DNA from 4 places in the Methylobacterium komagatae genome. Region 1 is predicted to be linked to each of the others. Evidence: predicted binding sites of a transcription regulator. Region 1 holds the regulator's gene; each other region holds the start of a gene.
What was found. The regulator LexA, encoded in region 1, represses DNA repair genes until DNA is damaged. The targets are predictions, from matches to a motif close to TGTTCNNNNTGTGTTCNG.

Region 1 (3,257 bases):
CCGCGGATCCGAGAAGGTTGTGTGAGATTCCTGCACTGGCTGACTGTCGTTGATTGCTGCCCACCTACCTTTCCGAACCCACTGTACATGTTCGATGACATTGCTATGACGATCAGGCTATCGCGAGCAATTTGCTAAGCAAATATTTGACTCAATAGTTGTGTAATTTGTTGATGCCCTCATATATCAAATTTGTTAGACGAAACTTGGCAAATGAATAGTCTATAAGACGAAAGCATGTTACGAAAATCAGCATACATATCTCCCTGAGTTGCCGGATTGGCGAGCAATCTGCAGGTTCCGCATGGAATTTCACATTGTCGGCAACGTAAAGTTTCAGAAGCATAACAGTTAATACTATTGGTTGAGTAATTTCGGCGGGATACGTCACAAAAATTACATGGATGATGCGCAGGCATAAGAGGCTGACATTGCGCGAAGACGGGTCGGCTGTCCCCGGCTCGTCTCTTTGGCGGTATCGTCGGCGCCAGCGACTGGCATAGGATATAGTGGCAGTTGAGCGCGAATATACGATATCGATATTTTCAGATCGGTTTCTATAGCATCATGATTGTGGGTATTGTCTGTCTGCTGGCGCTTATCTTCCCGTCGTTGTTGCCCCCACCGAAGGTCGACGTACCAACGCGGATCACGCTGACGCTTGGCTCGAAGCCAAGTCAGCTGGACCGGATCCGGGCGGCCCTCTCTGAGGAGATTGCCGCCGGATCCGTGGCAGTGGAGCCGTTCGGAAGTTGGATCGCCGTGCGCATCAGCAACGGCGTCGTCTTCGCCTCCGGCGAGCCGCACGTCATCCCGGCCAGTCTTGGAATCCTGCACCGGATTGCCGACGTGGTTCAGGCCGAACCGGGGCCAGTGCGCATCGTGGGTTATACGGACGATCAACCGATCCGGTCGGCGCGGACCTTCCGGGACAATCAGGCGCTGTCCCTTGCGCGCGCGGAAGCGGTTGCCGCCCTGATCCGCCCTGCCCTGTCGGAAACCGGACGGATCACGGTCGGCGGGCGTGGCGCGGATGAGCCGATCACCGACAATGCGACGCCGGAGGGCCGCGCGCGCAACCGTCGTGTCGAGGTGCTGATCACCCGGCAGCCGTGAGCCCGGCCGACGATCCGAGGCTTGGCCGCCGGAATCCACCAAGTCGGCGGCACGCCAATGAGCGATGACACGCCGCCGACTTCGAGAATCCGCCCCCTGTCCTTAATGCCAAGCTTGTCTCTTGCAGAACACTTGCGGAACGCTTAACGTGTTCGCGATTTGTTTCAACGCGCCTGCCGCCATTCTGCGAGACCCTATCATGCTCACGCGTAAGCAGCTGGACCTCCTGCGCTTCATCCAGCAGCGGATGCAGGAATGTGGGGTGCCGCCCTCGTTCGACGAGATGAAGGATGCCCTCGATCTCAAGTCGAAATCCGGAATCCACCGCCTGATCACCGCCCTGGAGGAGCGTGGCTTCCTGCGCCGTCTTCCCAATCGTGCGCGGGCGATCGAGGTGATCCGCCTGCCGGATGCCCTCGGGCGTGGTCCGGAAGCCGCCGAGGCCGCTGCTGCCTCGGCGCCAGAGCCGCGTCGATTCACTCCGAGCGTGGTGGAGGGCGGTCTCTCCAAGCAGCCCCCTGCTTCCCCTTCTCCGGCTCAGCCGCGGGCCTACGAGGAATTCCGGGGAGTCTCGATCCCCGTCATGGGGCGGATCGCGGCGGGCACGCCCATCGCCGCCATCCAGAACCAGAGCCACTCCGTCACCATGTCGCCGGACTTCCTGGCGGGTGGCGAGCATTACGCCCTGGAGGTGCGGGGCGATTCGATGGTTGAAGCCGGCATCCTCGACGGTGACCTCGTGGTCATCCGCAAGCAGGAGACCGCCAATACCGGCGACATCATCGTCGCGCTGATCGACGATGAGGAGGCGACCCTCAAGCGTCTTCGTCGGCGCGGCTCCTCCATCGCCCTCGAAGCTGCGAACCCGGCCTACGAGACCCGCGTACTTGGACCGGACCGGGTGCGGATCCAGGGCCGCCTCGTCAGTCTCGTTCGGCGCTACTGATCGAGAGGGAGTTCCGGCTCCGGTGGCGTCTCCTCGGCGGGCTTCCCCGCGGGGGTGGGGCGCCAAGGTGGATGGCGGCCGGACGCATGGGCGTGGAGCGGCGCGATCGAGCCGCCGCTCAGGCTCAGCGAGGCGGCGCCCTGATCGGATAGGCGTCGCCGGTCGAGGACGAGTGGTGCTGCGCAACCCGACGGGGCCGTCAGCGCTGTGATGACGATGGCCGCGCGGGCGCAGTCCTCGGGGAAGGCGCGGCTGTCCTTCACCAGCGCGATCGCCCGTCCATCCGGCAGATGGGCGGTGCAGCCGAGGCGGTCGCAGTGGCCTGGTGGGGACATAGCGAGGAGGTCGGCGGCGCGGCGATCGTCGCCATCGGCTTTCAGCCATTGCTCCAGCACGAAGCGCGAGGGCTTGCCGAGGAGGGTGAGCTGTCCGTCCACCCCCCGCAGGGCGGCGCCCGTTCCCTGGCGATCGACGTAGAGGTCCTGCCGCTGCGGAAAGGCTGCAAGGGCGAGCCCGGCCAGGGCCGGCAGGAGGGCTAAGCGGCGCAGGCGTGAGGCGGGTAGCGTTGCAAGCAGGAGTGCCGCCGCCAGCAGCAGCAGCGCCCCGGTGCCGAAGGCAGGCACCACCAGCACGGATCGTCCGAAACCGGCAATCCATTCGGAAATGGCGAGCATCCCGGCCACCGCCTGCCCCATCACCCACCAGACCGGGCGATCGAGGGCGAAGGGATAGGCCACTGTCCCGAGCACGGCGCAGGGCATCACCACCAGTGACACGAGGGGGAGTGTCAGGGCGTTGCCGAGCACGCCGAAGGGCTGAACCGTCTGGAAATGATAGGTCGCGAAGGGGGCTGTCGCGATTTGTGCGACGAGGGTGGTGGTTAGTGTCCCGACGATCCCCCGTGCGACGAGGCCTGCCATTCGTCCGATCCGGCCCGCGCCAGGGCTGAGAAACAGCCTTCCGTCGATGAGCCGTGCGCAGGCGACGAGGCCCGCCACGGCACCGAAGGACATCTGGAAACTCGGGCCGAGCAGGGCTTCGGGCTCACGCGCGAGGCAGACCAGGGCTGCGAGCGCGAGGTTGCGCAGAGACAGGGCGGGACGGTCCACGAGGATCGCCCCCAGCATGATGAGCGTCATGATCAGGCTGCGTTCGGCAGCGATGTCCCAGCCGGAAAAGGCACAATAGGCGGTCG
Region 2 (5,404 bases), 2.0 Mb from region 1:
CCGGGCGTGCCGTAGCTCGATCCAAACGGCTGCGGGTTGCGGTCGAAGCGCGAGGCGCCCGCCGAGTAATGGGCCGGAGCTTCCACCACGTCGACGGAGGCGGCAGGCAGTTCGTCGATGAAGCGCGACGGGATGGTCGAGGACCAGAGCCCGTGGATACGGCGGTTCACGGCGAAGGAGAGCTTGGCGCGCTTGCGCGCCCGCGTCAGCCCGACATGGGCGAGACGGCGCTCTTCCTCGAGCCCGGCCCGGCCGCTTTCGTCGAGGGCGCGCTGGTTCGGGAACAGGCCGTCCTCCCAGCCGGGGAGGAACACGGTGTCGAATTCGAGCCCCTTGGCGGCGTGGAGCGTCATCAGCGAGACGCGCTCGGCGCCCTCGGCCTCGGAGGCTTCCATCACCAGAGAGACGTGTTCGAGGAAGGCCGCCATGTCGGGAAATTCCTCCATGGAGCGGACGAATTCCTTCAGGTTCTCCAACCGTCCGGCGGCGTCGGCCGAGCGGTCCTTCTGCCACATCTCGGTGTAGCCAGACTCTTCGAGGATCGTCTGCGCAACCTCGCTATGCGGCTGGCTTTCCACGAGGCGCGCCCAGCGGGAGAAGCTCTCGGTCAGCGCCCGCAGCGTCTGGCGGACCTTGGGCTTCAGCTCGTCGGTCTCGCAAAGGCGGCGGGCGGCGACGAGCAGCGGCACCCGCTCGGCCCGGCCGAAGGTGTGCAGTTGCTGGAGCGTCGCGTCGCCGAGGCCCCGCTTCGGCGTGTTGACGATCCGCTCGAAGGCGAGGTCGTCGCTGACATTCATCGTGACGCGCAGATAGGCCAGCGCATCGCGGATTTCGGCCCGCTCGTAGAAGCGGGGGCCGCCGATCACCCGGTAGGGCAGGCCGAGCTGGACGAAGCGGTCTTCGATCTCGCGCATCTGCGCCGAGATGCGCACGAGGACGGCGATCTCCGAGAGCGGATGCTTCTTGGATTGAAGCGACTCGATCGCCTCGGCCAGCAGCCGGGCCTCCTCTTCCGAATCCCAGGCGCCCGTCACGGTCACGGGCTCACCCGGCTCGTCCTCGGTGCGCAAGGTCTTGCCGAGTCGGCTCTCGTTCTTGGCGATCAGCCCCGAGGCGGCGGCGAGGATGTGGCCCGTCGAGCGGTAGTTGCGCTCCAGGCGCACCACGGTGGCGCCGGGGAAATCGTGCTCGAACCGCAGGATGTTGTCGACCTCGGCCCCGCGCCAGCCATAGATCGACTGGTCGTCGTCACCGACACAGGCGACGTTCTTTCGCTTCTGTGCCAGCAGCCGCAGCCACAGATACTGGGCGACGTTGGTGTCCTGATACTCGTCCACCAGGATGTAGCGGAACCGGTCCTGGTAGCTTTCCAGGATGTCCGTGTTGTCCCGCCAGAGCTTCAGGCAGAGCAACAGGAGGTCGCCGAAATCGACCGCGTTGAGGGTGGCGAGCCGGGCCTGATAGGCCGTGTAGAGCGCGCCGCCCTTGCCGAAGGCGAAGGAGGTCGCCTCGCCCGGCGGCACCTGATCCGGCGTGAGGCCGCGATTCTTCCAGCCATCGATCAGATGGGACAGGGAGCGGGCGGGCCAGCGCTTCTCATCAATGTTCTGGTCGGCCAGCACCTGCTTCATCAGGCGCAGCTGGTCGTCGGTACCGAGGATGGTGAAGTCCGACTTCAGCCCGACCAGTTCCGCGTGGCGACGCAGGATCTTGGTGCCGATCGCGTGGAACGTGCCGAGCCACGGCATGCCCTCGCCCGCCGGACCGATCAGCGTGCCGATCCGGTGCTTCATCTCCCGCGCGGCCTTGTTGGTGAAGGTCACGGCCAGGATGTCGAAGGGCCGTGCGCGGCCGGTCGAGATGAGGTGCGCGATGCGCGTGGTCAGAACCCGCGTCTTGCCCGTGCCCGCACCCGCGAGGACGAGGATCGGCCCCTCCGTCGTCTCGACGGCGAGGCGCTGTTCCGGGTTCAGCCCGTCGAGGTACCCATCCGAATCCCGCCTCAGCGCGCCGAGGGCGCGGGCGGTGATCGAAGCGGAGGGGCCGTCCGCGGCGGGCAGGGCGTTCGGGCGGTTCTGCATCGTCCTTCACTGGACCAAATCGCGAACGGCGTCGAGGCCGCAGCCGCCCGTGCGTCCCCTGCGCGCGCCCGGAACCCCGTTACGGGCCGAGGCTTGTTCTCCCATACGCCCACCCGACAGCCGGAAGGCCGAGACATGTCCAACACGAACCGCCTCGCGGGGATCGCCCTCGCCGCCGCCATTCCCCTCGCACTCTCGGCCGCCCCGGCCTTCGCGCAGGTGCAGCCGAGCAACCCGAACGCGGCCAACCAGTCCATGTCGACCATGAGCAACAACCGCGCGGTGCAACAGGATTCCACGAGCCAGAACAACACCACGATGATGAACATCCAGCGCAGCCAGAACGCGGCCCCGCCGCCGCCGCCCGCGCCGATCCCGCGCGTCGGCCGCTAGTGCATCGATCCAGATGGAGGCGTCAGCCGTGTCTGGAAAAATTGATGCAAGAACAAAAACCTAGGGCAGGGACGCATGAACGAAGTGAGTGCGTCACTGCACTAAGACGCTATCAGGCGACGCGGGATTCACCTCGGCGCAAAATGCCTTGGCGAGGCTCGCGCGGCCTCACGCTCGTCATGCTATAGGCGCGGTCGGGTGGCCCATGGGGGCACGCGGTCGCGCGCCCTACGGCGCGTCGCGATGTGAGGTCTGGAACCGGAACGGTGCGTGATCTGCTGACCGCGCTGGCAGGCGCGATCGTCCTCGTCCTGATCGCGGCGCTGGCCGTTCCGCCCTTCATCGACTGGACGGCCCATCGGGCCTTCATCGACCAGACGCTGTCGCAATCCCTCGGACTGCCTGCGCAGAGCCAGGGCCGCATCGAGGTGCGGCTCCTGCCATCCCCACGCCTTCGAGTCGACCGGCTTGTCCTCGGCGCGAAGGGCGGTCCTTCCCTCGATGCCCGCTTCGTGAAGGCCGAGATCGCCCTGGCGCCGCTGCTCAAGGGCGAGGCGCGCTTCACCGAGACCCGGATCGGCCGGGCCGAGATCCGCCTGCCGCTCGGCGAGGGCGAGGCGATCCGCCTGCCCAAGGGGCTACTCGACGGGCTCCGCGACCGGGACCTTGCCATCGAGAACCTCCAGATCCAGCAATTCCTCGTGACCACGGCGGTGGTCACGACCGGGCGAACCGACCAGTTCACGGCCGAAGACGTCCGGGTGCAATCGCCCGCCCTGATCGGCCCGTGGCGGGTCGAGGCGACGAGCGGCGGCGTGCCATTCCGCGCCGTGAGCGGGACGCCCGATCCCGAGGGCCGCCTGCCCGTGAAGATCTCCGGCGGCGGCGACGCGACACCCGTGTTCGAGGTGGATGCCCGGTTCGGCCTGACCCCCGACCCGGGTGAGCCCACGGCGAGCAACGTGACGGCAGAGGGCAATGCGAAGCTCGTCGTCGGACCGCCATCACAGGCGGCGGGGGCTTATCTCCCCTTCACCCTGGCGGGTGCCTTCAAGTCGCGTGGGACGCAGGTGCGCTTCGATCAGGCGAGCCTGGACATCGACCCCGGCGGTAAGTCCCTGCGCCTCGAAGGCACTGGGCGGCTCGATCTGCACCAGTGGCGCGCGGCCGTATCGCTGAAGGCGCGGCGGCTCGACCTCGATGCCTTCCTGACCTCGACCGAGGGACAGGCGCTGCTGGCGCGCGGCATCCCGCAGGGCGGTTGGGGTCTGCCGGTGATGTTCGATTTCGACGTCGCGGTGGAGAGCGCCGCCTTTGGGGTCGCCGAATGGCGAGATCTCATGGTGGCGGGCACGGCGGAGCGGGGCGGCGGGTTGCTGCTGCGGCGCCTGTCGGCCACAGCCCCCGGCGAGGCGAGCGTGTCGCTGAGCGGAGAGATCGAGGGCGCGCCCCTGCGCTTCACCGGACCGGTCGCCATCGGCGCCCAGCAATCGGACGGGCTCGGGCGCCTGCTGCGCCGCCTTGGCGCCGAAGGTCCCCTGGTCGGCCTCCTCGACGGGCGACCCGTCGATCTCGCTGCCGATGTCGCGGCCTCGGCCAAGGACTTTTCCCTGCGTAACCTGCGCGCCGGGTTTGGGCCTGCGCGGATCAGTGGCAATGCCCGCTATCTCGGCCCGAATGGCGGGGCGAGGGGCCGGTTCGAGGCACAGCTGCTCGCGAGCAACCTCGATGTCGCCGCCCTGCCGCCCCTCGGCACGACCCTGGCGGCCCTGCGCGACGTGGATCTCGCCCTGACCTTGCAAGCCAAGGATGTCCGCTTCGGTGCGGTCGGATCCGGCGCAGGCACGATCGCGGCGCGAATCGAATCCGATGGCCGCAGCCTCGTCGTCGACAGTCTCGACGTCAGCGACCTCGCCGGGGCGAGCGCGACGCTCTCCGGCACGATCGCGGCGGACGGGACCGGGCGCATCGCAGGGCGGCTCCGGGCCCCCGCCGCCGCGCCCCTGATCGGCCTGCTTGAGCGGGTCTGGTCGGACGACATCCGGGCGGTGCCTGATTTCCTCCGGACGGCCCCCCTCGACCTCGCCGTGGTCATCGACCGGTCCGCCCAGGACGATGGCGGCCTGCGGGTCCAGGCCAAGGGCAATGCGGGGGGCGGCACCCTGGACCTCTCCGTGCGCAGCCGGGACGGTCGCCTCGCCGCCGGAAGCGGCACGCTCACCACCGCGAAGGCGGGCTCGTGGTTCGGCCGAAGCGACATTCCCGGCCTCCAGCAGCCTGCGGACCTTCGCATCACCGCCGAGCCCCGTCGCGAGGGGTTGTCCCTGACTCTGGCAGGCACCGTGGCGGGCCTGAGCCTGACCACCGGCACGCCGATCCTGCTTCCGGCGCGAAGCCTCAAGCCCGAGAGCGGGCAGGTGACCCTGCGCGCCGCCGACCTCGCCCCTTTCCTGACGCTCGCTGGAGCGGCACGGCTCGAACCCGGCGCGTGGCCCGCCGACCTCACTTTGGTTCTCTCAACCGACGCGGGCGATCCGCAGGTAGCCGTGACCGGACGGATCGCGGGCGGCGCCGTGGAGGCGACCCTGGCCCGTGCGGAGGATGGCGCCACTCGCGGCCGGGCGAGCCTCGCACGCCTGTCCCTGCCGCGCCTCGCCACCGCGCTCCTGATGCCGCAGGAGGGCGGACGTGCCGCGCCCTTGCCGAACCGGCCGCACGGCACCTTGGACCTGCGTGTCGGACAACTCGACCTCGGGCGGGGGCTGATCGCGACCGACGCGGCGCTCACCTTCGGGCTCGAACCCGACACCGTCAGCCTTGGCGGGCTGACGGCGCGCCTCGCCGACGGGCGCCTGTCGGGCACCGCAACCCTGGCGCGAAGGGCCAACGCCCTCGCGGTGACGGGCGAGGGCAGCGTGGAGGATCTTTCC
Region 3 (5,404 bases), 1.8 Mb from region 1:
ATCGTATACGGATTGGCGAAACTTCTCTCGCGTGCCATCCGGTATCGCCGCTCCAGAATAGAATGAGCCGAAGGCATAAGGTGCAGGAACATATGAGTCTGCCGAAAAACTCCTTAGCTTATCTGCGTACCATAGGATGAGCGCTTCCAATCCTCGGGTTTCCTCCGGCTCGACCCTCGCCCCATACTTCGAGAGGTGCCCTAAATCATGAATATCGAAGCCGCTGAAATGTGCGAATATTAGCGGTAAGCTATCGATATAAAAACGCTCGTCCTCAAACGAAACAACCCGTCGCAACATATTCCAATAGGCGAAGTTCGCACCAGGGTCCCTAACGATAGAAATCTTACTCGTAAACGATGGTATTAGGTCTATGAATTTCTGGTCTGCGAAAACACCTTCTTCGATCAATGTCACGCAGTTAAATTGAAGCTTCTCAGCCCACCAATCAACTAGTGGAATTGATTCGGCAGATGCAGCGATGCCGATGAAACCTAAATTGAAGGTGCCGTGCCGAAGTATTGCAATATCGTCCGGTAGATCAGATTTGACTGTCGGCTTCAAAAGGTGGGGCGTCAAAATGAAATCAGACCCAGCTTCCATAAGCCCAAAGTATCGGTCAAGCGTTTGAAAGACAGCTATGTCGCTGTCAAAATACAATACCTTTTCGTAGCCCATTTCAAAGAGGTACTTAAAATAATAGGGTTTTACAGCTGTACATAAATTGAATGCGCTGTACCGAAATAGAAAGCTCTTTTCATCAGGCAGCCTAATATCCTCGACAGATATAATTTTGCAACCCTCAGGGTAGCTGCCATCATGCGCCCGATCAACAAGACCTAAGATGAGATCGCACTCTGGATTATGTGTTCTCAGCGTTTCAAATAGCAGACATGCCCACGGAAGCTTCTGGTTCGTGGTCAGGGTGAAGATAGCGCGACGCAATTTATTCATGACGGGATCATAGCGAGGGCAATCAGGCTCTATAAGATGCCGAGTACCATTGAGGCTTGGCGTGAGTCACGGAAAACCCGCGCATGATCGGCTGACATGAAAGAGGCAGCCGCGTTGTCTGCCGCCCAGCCAACAAGATCGGACTGTCCCCGCTCCCCCATGATCTGATCGGGATGGGGGCCGGCGGGTGGCCATCGCAGTGAACGACCCAACGCTTCGCGATTCGGACGAAGCCCTGCTGCTCAATCTCGCTCCGAACCTGCGGCACAGCCGGAACCGCAATTCAGCTCGCTTCTTTTTATCCAGGTGATATCTGAGCGGAGCGCAGCATGCCCACGAGAACGATCAGGCCCGTCATCAAACTCCCCAACGGCCAGGAAATCACTCCCGTCACGGTACTTGCCGACGGCAAGGTGCTGATCAGAGAGGTCAAGCTGAGCGACTGACGACGGGCCGCGTGCGACGCCGGCAGCATTGTTGAGCATGCGTTTCGCCTCTCGCCGCGGGCCGTGGTTTTCAGAGGCATCAGACGTGCGAGAGCGCAATCTGCAAAGCTGACAGGTCAGCTGGGCGCCCCCTCGCATGGATCGCCCGGCTGAGCCGCTGTACGCAGCCGGCATGTCAGCCAGCCCTTCACCCCTCCCGGATGCCGTCGCTCGTTGGCGCAGCGCCCTGGAGAACCTGTCGCCGCATGCCTCGCCCTGCCGCTACCTCGTCCCGGCAAAATGGGCGGCGATTCGCGAGGAGGCGATTGCTTTCTGCAATCAGCACGGCGCCGAAGCTCACCGCCTCGGCTGGACAGCGGCCGAACTGTTCGCAGTTCACCCAGAGCATGGGACGCTCCGCATCGACTACTGCGGGGCCCTCATGATGCCCGGGCTGAACCCGACGGCCGTTGAAGTAGACCGGATTGTAACGGATCGCGGATCCGCCCGCCGCAACAAGCCGGGGCAGGTATGGGGCGTGCCGGTTTGGGAGTTCGCCCGCAAGAGCAGCAAAGCCCAGTAGCGCTGGCTCTCGAGGCTCACACCGCATCCGTTCGGTTGGCCGCCTGTCCGAGCCGCCTCGAAACATTCCGAGTCTATTCCAGCCCGCCCGGTTCGCCGTGGCGGGCCTTCTTTTGTCTCACTTCGCGCCGAACTTCAGCGGCAATAATTTGGGCCTCTCAATCAATTTCTCTCCGTCGAAAGAATAATTGAGGGTTTTCACAATCGTAACTATTTCAGTGTGCAGCGGCTCTAGTTTCAAAGTCTCGTTAAATAGATAGAACGTATCTTCATAAAATGAGTATACGTTTAATCTAAGAAAATGCTTAGCCTCGCTCACAACGGCGTTCAGATGGCTAATTCCGAGACCCTTCATTATCGAGATTGGCTGACCGTTCGCTTCCACGACCGCCTTCGAAAACCGTTCGTCATAATGCGCGAGGGCATTCCTGACGCCCCGTTTTCGCAGTTGAGTCGCCGTTACGCCGCTGAGCTTCCTGCCAAACTCCCTAACTCTATCGAGTCTTAGTTCAGCCGCAGATTTTGACTCGCTCGGCGACTTATCCGCATCATTAAACAAACAGCCGTAGGCAAGCGCCTGATTGAACGCAATCCTGAGCAGCGCGTCCGATATACCATCTTCACTTAAGACATATCCGTATTGGCGATCCTCGAACTTTTCAACTGTAGCCTGTGTCTTGTGTCCGATCTTCCAAATAGCCTGTATGTCATTGACTATATCGCTTAGTGCGTCGATGCCTGCGTCAATAATAAACTCGTGCTTGTCAGAAAATTCGCGTCTCATCGGATAATTGGCTCCTCGAATCGATCACTCTCCAATCCGATAGATTATTGAGATCGGCATTTCACGGGCCCCGGCTTCAATATTGACCTGTTGCCATCACAAGATTTATCTCATGTCTCAATGACGAGATCGAAGGCTCGCTCACGGGGCATCGACCCCATAGGCTTTCACCGTCTCCCGCCCCTCTACAGTGAGAAACCAAGCCCGGCCCTCACGGTGCGCGGTTCGTGAAGCCGGGCGCTCCTCGACCAACCCCATCTCGACAAGCAGCGACATTGCGCTCGGATAGGCGGTGATCCGCAACCCGCCGGGCGTCGACGCGATGGCGCGCAGGGCCGCCAGTTGCTTGCCTCGGAGAGGCGGGACAGGAGTGTCCGCCCAAGCCGTCTTCCTCATTGATGATTTCCACCAGCGTCCACAGCCGTCCACATCGCCCCTCAGGTCTACGTCCGGCAGGAGGATGCCGCCGGTTGAACTACCGCCTAAGGTCAGGCTTGTTCCCGATGTGTTCTAGTCGGGTTCGGGCCGGATGCGAGAGATGTCGAGCGGATTGGTTGGGGATTGGGATCGAGGCCCCGCTTGCGAAGGCTCACGCCGATGAGCCTGCGACGCGTCGCAACGCTACCGGCCGAGGGGCCAAGCACCGTGCGCGTCCCCCTCGTCGGGCCCGCGCTGTGTGCCGGCTTCCCGTCGCCCGCCGACGATTTCCTGGAGGGCGCGCTCGAACTGCCGCGCTGGCTGGTGCCGAACCCGCCTGCCACCTTCCTGATGCAGGTGCGCGGCGAGAGCATGCGCGGCGCCGGCATATTCGACCGCGATCTGGCCTGCGTCGATCGTAGCCTCACCGCCCAACACGATAGCGTGGTCGTGGCGGTGGTCGATGCGCTGCTGAGCTGCAAGCGCTACCGCATGGAAGGCAACAGGCCGCGCCTCGCCTTCGATAACCCGGACCTGCCGACCTTCGCCGTCGACGAGGCGAGCGAAGTCGAGATCTGGGGCGTGGTGCGCTTCACCGTGCGCTGGCATCTCGCGCGGGGGCGGCTGACGTGAGCAGACCGGGCGACAGAGCGCGTGATCGGATCGGCGGCGGCCGGGCCGTCGCGTTGATCGACGGCAACAGCTTCTATTGCTCCTGCGAGCGCGTGTTCGATCCCAAACTCGCCCGCGTGCCGGTGATCGTGCTGTCGAACAACGATGGCTGTGCGATCGCCCGCACGAGCGAGGCGAAAGCCCTCGGCATCCGCATGGGCGAACCGTTCTTCAAGATCCGTGATCTCTGCCGGACCCAAGGCGTGCGGGTCTTCTCGTCCAACTACACGCTCTATGGCGACATGAGCGGGCGCACGAACGCCGTCTACCGGCAGTTCAGCCCGCGGGTGGAGATCTACTCGATCGATGAGAGCTTCCTCGACCTGTCGGACGTGGCCCCCTTGCTCCGGGGCGAACTAGCTCGTGACCTTCGCGCCACCGTGCGCGCCTGGACCGGCATCCCGACCTGCGTCGGGATCGGGCCGACGAAGACGCTGGCCAAACTCGCCAATCACATCGCCAAGACCGTCCCCGATCTCGATGGCGTCTGCGATCTGACGGATGTCGCCGCCTATGAGCACTGGCTGTGCCGGGTGGAGGTCGGTGAGGTCTGGGGCATCGGCCGGGCCTCGCTCGCCAAGCTGGAGGCGATGGGCGTCGAGAGTGTCGCGGATTTGCGGGACCTCGATCCCCGGCCGGTCCGCAAGGGCCTGACCGTGGTGGGCGAACGCATCATCCACGAACTGCGCGGCCTCGCCTGCTTGCCGCTCGACCTCGTGCCGGCCCGGCGGAAGGGCTGCGCCGTGACGCGCTCGTTCTCCGCACGCATCACTGACCGGGCGACGCTGGAGGAAGCAGTTGCTGCCCACGCGACCCGTCTCGGTGAGAAGCTGCGTCGGGAAGGCCTCGGCACCGATCACGTCACGGTCTTCTATCATACGAGCGAGCACGACCGGGACGCGCCGCAGCGCTCGGTGGCCACCACCGTCAGCCTGCCGGAGCACAGTTCGGACACGCTGGCGCTGATCAAGGCGGCACGGCTCGGTGTGGCGAAGACCTGGCGCGAGCCGAGTTCTGACCGGCCGGCCTGGCGCTATTCGAAGGCCGGCGTGGTGACGAACGATCTTGCGCCCCTCAGTCATAGCCCGCGCGCGTTAATCGGCGCGCTCGATCGCGAGCGCTCCGGTCCGTTGATGGCCGCGATGGACGCCTGCAACTCGCGGTGGGGACGTGGCGCTGTCGTTCCTGCGAGAGCAGGGCTGACGACGAAACGGGACTGGAACACGAAGTTCGAGATGCGGACGCCTCGCTATACGACGCAGGTGTCCGAGCTTCCTGTCGCTTTGGCCTGACCGCTGGGGCGAGCGAGGATGAGGCGGCGTTCGACGTGGCGTTGAAGATGATCGCTAAGAGTGTGCCGCAACCGAAAGGCAAGGCACCTTAGCCACCGGCATTGCTGACACCTCAGTTAAAGCAAAGTCGACGCGGAGCAGGATGAGGCCGGTCCCGTCTGTAACCTCAAGGTGCCAGTCATCGCAGGACAGAGCGCTCTTTGGATCGTCCTTTAGGATCTCGCCGGCTAGTCTGATCGCTACGATCCGTGCAGTTGCCCAATCGGGGAATTCACTGC
Region 4 (5,404 bases), 1.9 Mb from region 1:
CGAGGCGACCAAGGTCGGGCGCGACACCATGCTGGCCCGCATCGTCCAGATGGTGGCCGAAGCCCAGCGGTCGCGCGCCCCCATCCAACGCCTCGCCGACCAAGTCGCCGGCTGGTTCGTGCCGGCGGTCATCGGAGTGGCGGCGCTCGCCTTCGTCGCCTGGATGGCCTTCGGGCCGGAACCGCGCTTCACCTTCGCACTGCTGGCGGCGGTCGCGGTGCTCATCATCGCCTGCCCCTGCGCGCTCGGGCTCGCCACGCCGATGTCGATCATGGTCGGCGTCGGCCGCGGCGCCCAGGCCGGCGTGCTGGTCAAGAACGCCGAAGCCCTGGAGCGCATGGAGAAGGTCACGACGCTGGTGGTCGACAAGACCGGTACGCTGACCGAGGGCAAGCCGGCCGTGACGCGGGTGGTGCCGGCGGGCGGCTTCGACGAGGCCACCGTGCTGCGCCTCTCGGCGAGCGTGGAGCGCGCGAGCGAGCACCCGCTGGCCGTGGCGATCGTGAAGGCGGCCGAGGATCGCGGCATCGGCCTGGCCCCCGTGGCCGACTTCGACAGCCCGACTGGCAAGGGCGCGCTCGGCACGGTCGAGGGCCGCCGGGTGGCGCTCGGCAATGCCGCCTTCCTGCGCGAGCAGGGGGTGGACGTGGTGGCCCAGGCTGCCGAGGCCGATGATCTGAGGCGCGACGGGGCCACCGCGATCTTCGCCGGGGTCGACGGGCAGGTTGCGGGCGTCATCGCGATCGCCGATCCGGTCAAGGCGACGACGCCCGAGGCGCTCGCCGCGCTCCGGGCCGAGGGGATCCGGGTGGTGATGCTGACCGGCGACAACCGCACCACGGCAGAAGCGGTGGCGCGCCGGCTCGGCATCGAGGAGGTCGAGGCGGAGGTGCTGCCCGACCAGAAGGCCGCCGTGGTCGAGCGCCACAAGGCGGCGGGTCAGGTGGTCGCCATGGCGGGCGACGGCGTCAACGACGCCCCCGCGCTCGCGGCGGCGGACGTCGGTATCGCGATGGGCACCGGCACGGACGTGGCCATCGAGAGCGCGGGCCTGACGCTGCTCAAGGGCGACCTCCTCGGCATCGTGCGGGCGCGCCGCCTATCGCGGGCGGTGATGGGCAACATCCGCCAGAACCTGTTCTTCGCCTTCATCTACAACGCGGCTGGCGTGCCGGTCGCGGCGGGGGTGCTCTACCCGTTCCTCGGCATCCTGCTCTCACCGGTCATCGCAGCCGCCGCCATGGCGCTCTCCTCGGTCAGCGTGATCGGCAACGCCCTGCGCCTGCGGACGGCGCGGCTTGGTTGACGGAGACGGTGCGGGAAGCTCGGGCGGCTTGCGCTACGCCTTGACCTTCCCATCGCGGGAAGCCCTACGGAGCAGCTGAGGGGAGCACCGCTATGATGGGCCCGCGGGAAACGGAGGAAAGACCATGAAGCGGATCGTCCTGGCCTCGGCCGCCCTGCTGCTGATGGCGCCGTCCCCGGTAATGGCGATGTCCTGCTGCGGCGGCGGCAAGGACAAGGGCGCCATGATGTGCGGCAAGCCCGGCATGAAGACCGGGATGGCCATGAACCACGGCGCCATAAAGGGGAAGAAGGGCGGGTGCTGCTGCGAGGGCATGCCCATGAACATGACCAAGCGCGGCTAGCGGGAACCGCGGGCGCGTTGCGGGCCTCGCCCGGTCGATCTGGCCGCACTGCATCGGGGGGAGCGCGCCGCAGGGCCCCGCGCGCTGGCGACCAACAGGGCCGGTCTTTGCCCACGGAGAGGAAAGCCTCCGAAGGCGCGAGGGATGAGCGCCGTCTAATGTAGCACAACCTCCTGACGTTGTATCACATTAAAGGGAGGGGCCGGGCTCGCCCGGCTAGGCCGCCGCGACGACCGGCAACTCGTCGAGCCGGGTGGTGTAGCGGGGGGAGCGCATTTCGAACTTCGTCGACCAGTCGCGCTTCTCGGCGAGCCCGGCCGTCGCCGGCACCACGGCGCCGCGCCCGAACCGGCGATTGCAGGCGTCGAGCGCCGCCATCAACGCGACCCCGTGCTCCCGGTCGAGCCTGGCCGAAGCCGGGCAGGGCCCGCTGCGAGGCCGCCAGCGGCACCAGGTCGGTCGTGACCACGCCCGCCTTCGCGTAGCGGTAGCCGTCGCGCCAGACCTTGCGCACGCCGTGCGTCGCCGCCTTCAGCAGCACCAGGGTGTCGTTCGTGGCCTCGGGCAGGGTCACCACCGTCGAGACCGAGCGCTGCGGCCGGTCGCGGTCGTGCTCGGAGGTGTGGAAGAAGACCGTGACGTGGTCGGTCCCGAGCCCCTCGCGCCGCAGCTTCTCCCCGAGCCGGGTCGCGTGCGCGGCGACCGCCTGCTCCATGGTGGCGCGGTCCTCGACCCGGTCGGAGAAGCTGCGGGTGACGGCGCAGCCCTTCCGGGTCGGGGCGAGCTCCTCCAGGTTGAGGCAGGGCACCCCGCGCAGCTCCTGCACTAGGCGCTCGCCCACCACCGTCATCGCCTTGCGCACCGCCCGGGTGTCGAGATCGCGCACGTCCGCCGCGCTGACGCAGCCGAGCGCCTCCAGCTTGCGCGCGTTGGCCGGGCCGACGCCCCAGATCTCGTCGGGCGCGATGCGGGCCATCCAGTGGTCGTACTGCACCGGGTCGGTCAGGTCGCAGACCCCGCCGAGCTCGGGCACCGTCTTGGCGACGTGGTTGGCGAGCTTGGCCAGCGTCTTCGTCGCCCCGATCCCGACGCAGGTCGGGATCCCCGTCCAGGCCCGCACCGTCTCGCGCATGTCGCGCGCGAGCGGCACACGGTCGCGCTCGCGCACGTCCGAGAGGTCCAAAAGCTCTCGTCGATCGAGTAGACCTCGATGCGCGGGGAGAACCCCCGGTAGACCGCGTTCACCCGGGCCGACATGTCGCCGTAGAGCGCGTAGTTCGACGAGTAGACCCGCACGCCTTGCGCCCGGCACAGCGCGCGGATCTTGAAGTACGGCTCGCCCATGCGGATGCCGAGCGCCTTGGCCTCGCTGGTGCGGGCGACGGCGCAGCCGTCGTTGTTCGAGAGCACGATGACCGGCACCCGCGCGAGCCTCGCGTCGAAGACGCGCTCGCACGAGCAGTAGAAGCTGTTCCCGTCCGAGAGCGCGTAGGCCCGGGCGCTCATTCGCCGCTCCGGCGCCTCGGGTTGACCGAGCCCGAGACCACGCCCCAGACCTCGACCACGGCGTCCGGGGAGAGCCGGAACTCGGGGAAGCGCGGGTTGGCGAAGGAGAGCGTGACCCGGGGCCCCTGGCGGCGCCAGACCTTGAAGGAGCGCTCGCCGTCGATGTCGACGACCACGACGTCGCCGTTGCGCGGGGTCAGGGAGCGGTCGACCACCGCGAGGTCGCCGTCGAAGAGGCGGGCGAGCATCATGCTGTCGCCGGCGACCCGCACCAGGAAGGTGGCCGGCCGGTTGGCGACGAGCAGCCGCTGCAGGTCGATCTCCTCCTCGATGAAGTCGTCGGCCGGGCTCGGGAAGCCGGCACGCACGGGTTTCGCCAGGATGGGGATCGGTGTCGGCAACCCGATCGTGACGCCCGAGACCTGCATGCGCGTGCTCCGAATCCAACGGAACAAAAGTGGAACATGGCGGCCGGGTTCCGCCAAGCGGCCGAGCTTGGCCTCCGGCATGCGCGGTGGAGGGCTGTGGATAACGGGGATAGGGCGCTGGCGCTCGTCGCCGGGCCCGCCCAGGAACGCATCAGGAACGTCGCCGGTCCGTGAGCGTTGAGCTGCGCCTGGGCCGGTCCGGACCGCCTCACGTCGCCGTCCCGCGATACCGGGGGTATCCGCCATGAAGCGTCTCGCCATCTTCCTCGACGGCACCTGGAACACGCTCAACAACAACACGAACGTCTGGCGCCTGAAGTCGCTGTGCGACCCGACGGCCCCCGGGCAGCTCGTCTACTACAGCCAGGGCGTCGGCACCCGCATCGGTGAGAAGGTGCGCGGCGGGATCGTAGGCTACGGCCTCGATAACGAGATCGTCGACGCCTACACCTGGCTCGTCCAGGCCTACGAGGAGGGAGACGAGATCTTCATCTTCGGCTTCAGCCGTGGCGCCTACGCGGCGCGCAGCCTGTCCGGCCTGATCTCGAAGTGCGGCGTGCTCCGGCCGGGCGCCCCGCTCTCGATCGAGCAGCTCTACGCCCGCTACCGCCGCCGCACCGAGCCCACGATCCGCACGCTGCTCGTCACCGACCCGGCGCGGCTCGCCGGCATCGAGGAGCGCTGGCTCGTCGCCCACTGCGTGCCCGCCGACGTCAAGTTCATGGGGATATGGGACACGGTCGGATCGGTCGGCAACCCGCTGTCGAGCCTGCGCACCCGGGTCGCGAAGTACCGCTTCCTCGACACCCACCTCTACCGCTCAAACACCTACGCCTTCCACGCGCTCGCCCTCGACGAGCAGCGTCGGGCCTTCGAGCCGACCTTCTGGACGCAGACCGCCGACAACGACAAGGTCGCGACCTGCCCGCGCCGGAGCCTCGATGCGATCGAGCAGCGCTGGTTCGTCGGGGCCCACGCCAACGTCGGCGGCGGCTACCCGAGTGACATCCTCGCCCAGGCCCCCTTGAAGTGGATCCTGGACAAGGCGGCCCAGCACGGCCTCGCCTTTCGGCCGGGCTTCTCCCTGGACGCGCCCGCCCCGAACGCGGAGATCGCGGATTCCTACGCCGCCTTCGGCCCGAGGCTCCTGCGCCTGTTCACGCCGCGCTTCCACCGGCCGGTAGGGGCGCCGCCCGCGGTCGGCTCCGAGCGCACGACCTGGCGGATCAACGAGACCATCGACGGCAGCGTCTTCGCGCGCTGGCGTGACAATCCCGGGTACCGGCCGCCCAACCTCGCGGACTGGATCGAGAGGCTGCGCGTCGACCCGGCCCGCGTGACGGGCGCGCTCAAGGCCGAGGATGCGACCCCGGTGTAGTCGGCGACGCCGGCCGCTACCGCTCGCGCACGACCGTCACGCTCTGCATCCCGCCCTCGGGCGTGAAGACGTAGGCTCCCACGTCGAGGCGGCGGAAGAGCCGGAGCCGCACGATCAACAGGCATGCGAAGGTCGCGCTGATCCGGCCCTGCGCGAGAAGCTCATGCATGGTGGTGAGGTCATCGCGGCTGGGCGCCGTCGGAAACGACGGGTGCGAGTGCTATTCGCCGAGGTAGTTGAACCGCGTTTAGTCGTGGCCCGTCCTTCGATAGGGCGCGCCGATCGCGTCGCCATGATGCCCGAGGTCGCGTACGAAGCTGGTCGCGGTCCCGCCGGCGCGCTGCACGCTGGCCTCGACGCCACGGAACGTGTCCGGGGCGACAGCCTCGCCCATCAGGACCCCGCCAATCTCCCGGCGTCCGGCGCGCCGCAGTTCGCCCTTC

Region 2: the regulator LexA is predicted to act here: its motif matches at 2,092-2,109, upstream of ACFQE0_RS07495 (ATP-dependent helicase).
Region 3: the regulator LexA is predicted to act here: its motif matches at 3,241-3,258, upstream of ACFQE0_RS26035 (LexA family protein).
Region 4: the regulator LexA is predicted to act here: its motif matches at 3,603-3,620, upstream of ACFQE0_RS26825 (LexA family protein).

Annotation. Positions count from the first base shown of each region.
Region 1 is NZ_JBHSWN010000001.1:3,543,527-3,546,783, reverse strand. It holds gene ACFQE0_RS17685 (OmpA family protein) at 517-1,116, shown strand; gene lexA (transcriptional repressor LexA) at 1,316-2,062, shown strand; partial or broken gene ACFQE0_RS17675 (ComEC/Rec2 family competence protein) at 2,056-3,257, opposite strand, start outside.
Region 2 is NZ_JBHSWN010000001.1:1,547,615-1,553,018, forward strand. It holds gene ACFQE0_RS07495 (ATP-dependent helicase) at 1-2,081, opposite strand, end outside; gene ACFQE0_RS07500 (hypothetical protein) at 2,217-2,474, shown strand; gene ACFQE0_RS07505 (AsmA-like C-terminal region-containing protein) at 2,741-5,404, shown strand, end outside.
Region 3 is NZ_JBHSWN010000001.1:5,296,589-5,301,992, reverse strand. It holds gene ACFQE0_RS26055 (putative nucleotide-diphospho-sugar transferase) at 1-954, opposite strand, end outside; gene ACFQE0_RS26050 (hypothetical protein) at 1,537-1,962, shown strand; gene ACFQE0_RS26045 (hypothetical protein) at 2,080-2,745, opposite strand; gene ACFQE0_RS26040 (hypothetical protein) at 2,887-3,141, opposite strand; gene ACFQE0_RS26035 (LexA family protein) at 3,343-3,795, shown strand; gene ACFQE0_RS26030 (Y-family DNA polymerase) at 3,792-5,126, shown strand; gene ACFQE0_RS26025 (DUF6894 family protein) at 5,181-5,404, opposite strand, start outside.
Region 4 is NZ_JBHSWN010000001.1:5,416,148-5,421,551, forward strand. It holds partial or broken gene ACFQE0_RS26810 (heavy metal translocating P-type ATPase) at 1-1,306, shown strand, start outside; gene ACFQE0_RS26815 (hypothetical protein) at 1,431-1,649, shown strand; partial or broken gene ACFQE0_RS26820 (Y-family DNA polymerase) at 1,866-3,155, opposite strand; gene ACFQE0_RS26825 (LexA family protein) at 3,152-3,583, opposite strand; gene ACFQE0_RS26830 (DUF2235 domain-containing protein) at 3,828-4,961, shown strand; gene ACFQE0_RS26835 (hypothetical protein) at 4,978-5,130, opposite strand; gene ACFQE0_RS26840 (hypothetical protein) at 5,209-5,404, opposite strand, start outside.